Linked DNA regions of Puniceibacterium sp. IMCC21224. Each later gene encodes a partner of the first gene's protein in a complex. Links are inferred from orthologs where the notes say so. Each region holds a gene or a part of one and is shown on either strand. Other genes may lie near its edges.

Evidence for each region. The genes of interacting proteins can lie anywhere in the genome.
Region 2: the proteins of metK (region 1) and groL are in contact, whole or in part, in a cryo-EM structure (PDB 8P4O), measured with the Escherichia coli proteins. The link is inferred for Puniceibacterium sp. IMCC21224 from one-to-one orthologs.

What each region holds. Positions count from the first base shown.
Region 1 is NZ_LDPY01000001.1:3,953,680-3,957,156, forward strand. The notes cover bases 1-2,901. They hold metK (methionine adenosyltransferase), read right to left. Parts: upstream 2,092-2,901; coding sequence 910-2,091; downstream 1-909. Other genes in these bases: trmB (tRNA (guanosine(46)-N7)-methyltransferase TrmB), read right to left, coding at 104-817; lnt (apolipoprotein N-acyltransferase), read right to left, coding at 2,187-2,901. Also shown: more of lnt, read right to left, coding at 2,902-3,477. UniProt on the Escherichia coli protein: Catalyzes the formation of S-adenosylmethionine (AdoMet) from methionine and ATP.
Region 2 is NZ_LDPY01000001.1:3,675,188-3,678,372, forward strand. Bases 335-3,185 are described here. They hold groL (chaperonin GroEL), read right to left. Parts: upstream 2,657-3,185; coding sequence 1,013-2,656; downstream 335-1,012. Other genes in these bases: IMCC21224_RS17095 (DMT family transporter), read right to left, coding at 335-792; IMCC21224_RS17105 (co-chaperone GroES), read right to left, coding at 2,704-3,015. In the rest of the region: more of IMCC21224_RS17095, read right to left, coding at 1-334.

The DNA of each region.
Region 1 (3,477 bases):
GCGTGTTCCTCTGTGAATTCCACTGCGTGATAGCAACCCGCCCCGACAGCGTCCATTGCCGACTTTGCCGACGCAGCGGTCGCTCAACGCGCAGGACCCGCGATCAGACCCGGCGGAACGTTAGGTAGTGCGGCACCCGGTCTTCGCGCAGCGCCTTTTTCTCGTATCGCGTCGGAATCCAGTCCTTCCAGGGGTCGCGCCAGTCCTGTGGCCCCTCGGCAAGCCACTCAAACCCGGCCTTTGGCACCTCTAGCAAGGTCTGGCGAACGTAGTCTGGAATATCCGTTGCCACGCGGAATTCTGCCCCCGGCTTCAAAACCCGATGCAACGGATCCAGGAATTCCTCCGTCACAAACCGCCGCCGATGGTGACGTTTTTTGGGCCAGGGATCAGGATACAACAAAAACGCCTTGTCGATGGTCCCATCCGGCAGCACGTCAAAAAGGTTGCGCACATCGCCGGGATAGAGTCGCAGATTCTGTACCTCGGCCTTGCGCACCTTGCCCAACAGCATCGCCACGCCATTGATAAACGGCTCGCATCCGATCAGACCGACCTGCGGGTTGGACTGCGCCTGATGCACCAGATGTTCGCCCCCGCCAAACCCGATCTCGAGCCAGACCGGCGCGCCGTCAAAGACTGGCGTCAGATCCAGCGGCGCCCGCCCGGGGTTTTCCTCCCAACCGATGGGACCCGGCGACAGCGCCTCCAGATCCTCGTCAAGATAGATTTCCTGACTGGGCCGCAGGGTCTTGCCCTTGAAGCGTCCATAGAAATTGCGCCACGGCGCGCCTGATGAGTGTGTGTCCTGCGTCATGCCGGTGCGTTTAACCGCCCCTTGGGTTCGGCGCAACGCCCGACCCGTGGCGGCAGCGCCGCGCGCATCAGACTGCCGTGGAGACCTGCGCTCTAGATCGCGTTTTTCAGCGCCTCGGCCAGATCGGTACGCTCCCACGAGAAACCGCCATCGGCCTCGGGCGCGCGCCCGAAATGGCCATAGGCGGCAGTGCGGGCATAAATCGGCTTGTTCATGTCCAGATGGGTGCGAATACCGCGCGGCGTCAGATCCATCACCTTGGGAATGGCGCGTTCGATCTGCGCCGGATCGACTGCGCCTGTGCCGTGCGTGTCGGCATAAATCGACAGCGGACGCGCCACGCCGATGGCATAGCTCAGCTGAATGGTGCAGCGTTCCGCCATGCCCGCCGCTACGACGTTCTTGGCCAGATAGCGCGCGGCATAGGCCGCCGAGCGATCCACCTTGGTCGGATCTTTGCCCGAGAACGCGCCACCGCCGTGCGGGGCCGCACCGCCATACGTATCAACGATGATCTTGCGCCCGGTCAGGCCGGCGTCGCCGTCCGGTCCACCGATGACAAAGGTGCCCGTGGGGTTGACCCACCATTCGGTGTCGGCGGTGATCCAGCCGTCGGGCAGAACTTCGTGAAAATAGGGTTCGACGATGGCACGGATATCATCGCTCGACTGGCTTGAATCGGCATGCTGGGTCGACAGCACGATCGAAGAGACGCCAACCGGCTTGCCGTCCACATACCGCACCGAAAGCTGCGATTTGGCATCTGGGCGCAACAGCGGCTCTGCGCCGGATTTGCGTACTTCGGCCAGGCGGCGCAGAATCGCGTGGGAATACTGGATCGGCGCAGGCATCAGCGCCTCTGTCTCGTTGGTGGCATAGCCAAACATGATACCCTGGTCGCCGGCACCTTCGTCCCGGTTGCCGCCGCCGGTGACCCCTTGGGCGATATGCGCCGACTGTTCGTGCAACAGGTTGGTGATCTCGCACGTCGCGTGGTGGAACTTGTCCTGCTCGTACCCGATGTCTTTGATACAGGCGCGCACGATATCCGGCACCGCCTCCATGTACTCGGCGAGTTTGTCCTGATCCGTCAGACCAACTTCTCCGCCTACGACAACGCGATCTGTTGTGGCAAAGGTTTCGCAGGCGACACGCGCCAGCGGATCCTCAGCCAGAAAGGCATCAAGGATCGCATCCGAAATGCGGTCGCAAACCTTGTCGGGGTGCCCTTCCGAGACGGACTCGGACGTAAACGTGTAGTTCTTGCGTGACATGGGGGAGTGCTCCGGTATTGTTTGTCGCCACGTCAGGAAGCCGTTGTGACGAATTTTTCTTGTCCCGAAGGACTTACGCGCCCGCAGAGGCGGGATCAATCGGAATCCCTGCGCCGGGTCAGCAGTGCCCCACCGATCAACAGGAACAACAGTAGAAAGACCGGCAAATCCCCGGTCCGGCTATAGATCGTGGCCGGTTCCGGCGCGGGCAACCCCCAGTCGAGATATCCCGCCTCGTTCAGCGGCAGACTCGCCAAGACCCGCCCGCCGCCGTCGATCACCGCCGAGACACCGGTATTGGCGGCGCGTACCAGCGGCAGGCCCTGCTCAATCGCGCGAATCCGGGCCTGCGCCAGATGCTGATACGGGCCGGACCAGCTGCCAAACCAGGCATCGTTGGTGATTTGCAACAGCAGGTCAGGACGATAGCCGGCGGCGTAGACATCCTGAGCAAACACCGCCTCGTAACAGATCAGCGGCAGCGCCGTGCCCACAGCCCCAAGATCAAGCCTGCCGGGACCATCGCCGGCGGAATACCCCCCTTCAGCCCGCGACGCGAGGCCAAGGACATTAAACCGCGCAAACAGATCTGCGACCGGCATGTATTCCCCGAACGGCACCAGATGATGTTTGTCATAAAGCTGGTCAAAACTGCCATCCGGCGTGGTAACGATCAGCGAATTGTAATAATTATCGCCGTCGCTGCGCTGAATGCCCAGCACGACAGGCACATCACCTGCGGCCTGACTGATCACGAACAGTGCGTCACCCGCGTTCTCCAGCAGCATCGGCAGGGCAGTTTCCGGCCAGACAATCAGCGAAGGCGCGGCCTTGCCAGCCGTTGGCGGAGCCGCTGTGTAGTCGACCTGACGATCAAAAAACATCGGGACGCGGTCGCGATCCCATTTTTCGGTCTGCGGCGCGTTGGGTTGCACCAGCCGCACCACGGGCCGCCCCGACACATCCCACGCAGGCGGCTGCAATAGAAAACCACCGATCAACAGGACAAACCCCGCCAGCACCGCAACAATCCCCTGCCACCATAAACGCCCAGCTACGGCATGGCCCGCAAACGCAGCCAGCGCCAGCGTGGCCAGGCCCAATCCATGCGCACCAATCAGTGAAACCCACTGGATCGCCGGTGACGGTGCCCAGACATAGGCCACATGGCCCCAGGGAAATCCGGTCAAGACATAGGCGCGCAGCAATTCCGCCGCCGCCCAGAATGGCACCAGATGCCAGAACCGTCCGGTCTGCTGCGCACTCCAAAAGGCCATTGCCCAGAACAGCGCCAGCCCCGCCGCGATCCCGATCAGCGCAAACGGCGCCATCCAGCCGGTCGCCGCCGCGTCCACCTGAAACGGCTCGACAATCCAGCCAAGCGAC
Region 2 (3,185 bases), 280 kb from region 1 along the record:
CAAAGCAAACTCGATGCTTGGAACCTCACCCAGAAACACCAGCCCGCCGACCAGGGCAATCACCGGCACCGTCAATTGTGCCACGGCGGCGACGCTGCGTTCCAGTTTCGGCAGGACGCTATACCACAAGGCGTACCCCAATCCCGACGTCACAGCCCCCGCCACCACCGCCAGCAGGATTCCGTGCGCGTCGGCCACCAGGCCACCGGAATCGACGGTCGTTAGAAAAACCAACATCACGCAGAGCGGCACGGCCAGAATGAAATTCGCGGCAGTCGCCTGAAGCGGATCTGACGCATTGCGCCCGCTGAGCGAATAGATCCCCCAGCCGACACCGGCCGCCGCCATCAACGCGCCGTGAACAGGACTAAGCACCGCGCCCTCGCCGGGCCAGAGCAGCCAGGCCAGCCCCAAGAATGCCAGCGCAGCCCCAACCGAGCGATGTATCGGCGGGTGTTCACCGCCAAGTAGCGCGCCAAGAAACATGGTAATCTGCACAACGCCAAACAGGATCAGCGCCCCCAGGCCGGCATCAAGGACGACGTATGCGGTTGAAAAGCCGTACATATACAACAGCAATGACGCCACACCGATCAAACGGCCCCGCCCACCCAAGGTCAGGCTTTGGCGCAAAACCAACATCAAGACGGCAAGCATCGCCGCCCCGGCCACCAGCCGCACGGTGCCAAAGCTCATCGCGTCAATGCCGCCCCCCACCAGCGCTAGCCGGGTCAGGATCGAATTGGCTGCAAATGCCAGCATGGTCAGAGAGGTCAACAGAAACAGTCGCATGCCCGGTCTGTACGCCGCTTTGAAGCGCCGCGAAAGAGCCGATGGCGCACGGCATGTCACATCAACGGCACTGCGGCCCAGTCGTGCGATCCTTGTGCTTGGAACGCAAAAGGGGCCGCCCAAAGGCGACCCCCAAACTTGCTGCGGTGTGGCTGACATCCCGTTTGCAGGGCAAATGCGTCTGCCGCCACCCGTCGCGTCCGTTCGGACAGCGACGGTATTACATCATGCCGCCCATGCCGCCCATGTCGGGCATGCCGCCGCCGCCGCCAGCGCCTTCTTTGGAAGGCTTTTCAGCAACCATCGCTTCGGTGGTGATCAGCAGGCCAGCGATCGAAGCAGCATCCTCGAGCGCGGTGCGCACGACTTTGGCCGGATCGATGACGCCAAACTTGAACATGTCGCCATATTCGTCGGTCTGTGCGTTGTAGCCGAACTTCAGGTCCGAAGATTCGCGGATCTTGCCTGCGACGACGGAACCGTCGACACCAGCGTTCTCTGCGATCTGACGCAGCGGCGCTTCGAGCGCCTTGCGCACGATGGTGATACCTGCGTTCTGGTCGCTGTTCGCGCCTTCGAGACCGGCAAGAACCTTGGCCGCCTGGATCAGAGCAACACCGCCGCCAACGACGATACCTTCCTGAACCGCTGCGCGAGTCGCGTTCAGGGCGTCGTCGACGCGGTCCTTACGCTCTTTCACTTCGGTTTCGGTCATGCCGCCAACGCGGATGACTGCAACGCCGCCTGCGAGTTTCGCAACACGCTCTTGCAGCTTCTCACGGTCGTAGTCGGACGTGGTCTCTTCGATCTGGTTACGGATCTGGGCAACGCGTGCCTCAATCTCGGCCTTCTCGCCCGCGCCGTCAATGACGGTGGTCTCGTCCTTGGTGATCGTGACCTTTTTGGCCGAACCGAGCATGTCCATGGTGACATTCTCGAGCTTCATGCCCAGATCTTCGGAAATCACCTGGCCGCCTGTCAGGATCGCGATGTCCTGCAGCATGGCCTTGCGACGATCACCAAAGCCCGGTGCCTTGACGGCAGCGATCTTCAGGCCGCCGCGCAGCTTGTTGACCACGAGGGTTGCCAGTGCTTCGCCTTCGACGTCTTCGGCAATGATCAGCAGCGGCTTTTGCGACTGGATCACCGACTCGAGCAGCGGAACCATCGGCTGGAGCGAGGAGAGTTTCTTCTCGTGCAGCAGGATCATGCAGTCTTCGAGGTCTGCGATCATCTTGTCAGCGTTGGTGACAAAATAGGGCGACAGGTAGCCACGGTCGAACTGCATACCTTCGACAACATCGGTCTCGGTCTCGAGGCCTTTGTTTTCTTCGACGGTGATAACACCCTCGTTGCCGACTTTCTGCATCGCGTCAGCAATCTGCTGGCCGATGTCTGCTTCGCCGTTTGCAGAGATCGTACCGACCTGAGCAACTTCAGCAGAGTCGTTCACGGGACGGGCAGCAGCCTTGATCGCAGCAACCACTTTAGACGTCGCGAGGTCGATACCGCGCTTGAGGTCCATCGGGTTCATGCCGGCCGCAACCGATTTCATGCCTTCTTTGACGATGGCCTGAGCGAGAACGGTCGCAGTGGTGGTGCCGTCGCCAGCTTCGTCATTGGTGCGGGAAGCAACTTCCTTGACCATCTGTGCGCCCATGTTCTCGAACTTGTCCTCCAGTTCGATCTCTTTGGCGACAGATACACCGTCTTTGGTGATGCGGGGCGAGCCGAACGACTTGTCCAGAACCACGTTGCGGCCTTTGGGGCCCAGCGTCACCTTGACCGCGTCGGCCAGGATGTTCACACCCTTAAGCATACGCGAGCGGGCGTCGGTCGAAAACTTTACGTCTTTAGCAGACATGTGGATTTCTCCTGTTAATCAGTGAATGGGGTCAGCGGATGTGACGCTCAGGCTGCCTTGGCAGCGGCGTCGTCCGTGATGATTCCCAGAATGTCGGATTCTTTCATGATCAGCAGCTCTTCGCCGTTGACCGTGACTTCGGTGCCCGACCATTTGCCGAACAGAATTTTGTCGCCAGCCGAAACACCCATCTCGATCAGCTCGCCGCTGTCCTTGCGGGCGCCATCGCCACAGGAAACAACGATACCCTCGGCGGGCTTTTCTTTCGCGCTATCGGGGATGATAAGACCGCCCTTGGTCTTTTCTTCGCCTTCCACACGGCGGACCAGCACGCGGTCATGAAGCGGTTTAAATGCCATCTTCGAGGCTCCTTCGCTCAAAGTTTTCCTCCGGGCCCCCCGTCCTCGGGAGGGCCGTTAGCACTCATCTATGTCGAGTGCTAACGGCGCATAGGTATGGAGGCGACCCATTTCTGTCAACACGAGAATCGGGAAATATTTTCCGATTTGCCGAACACATGATGCGGTTG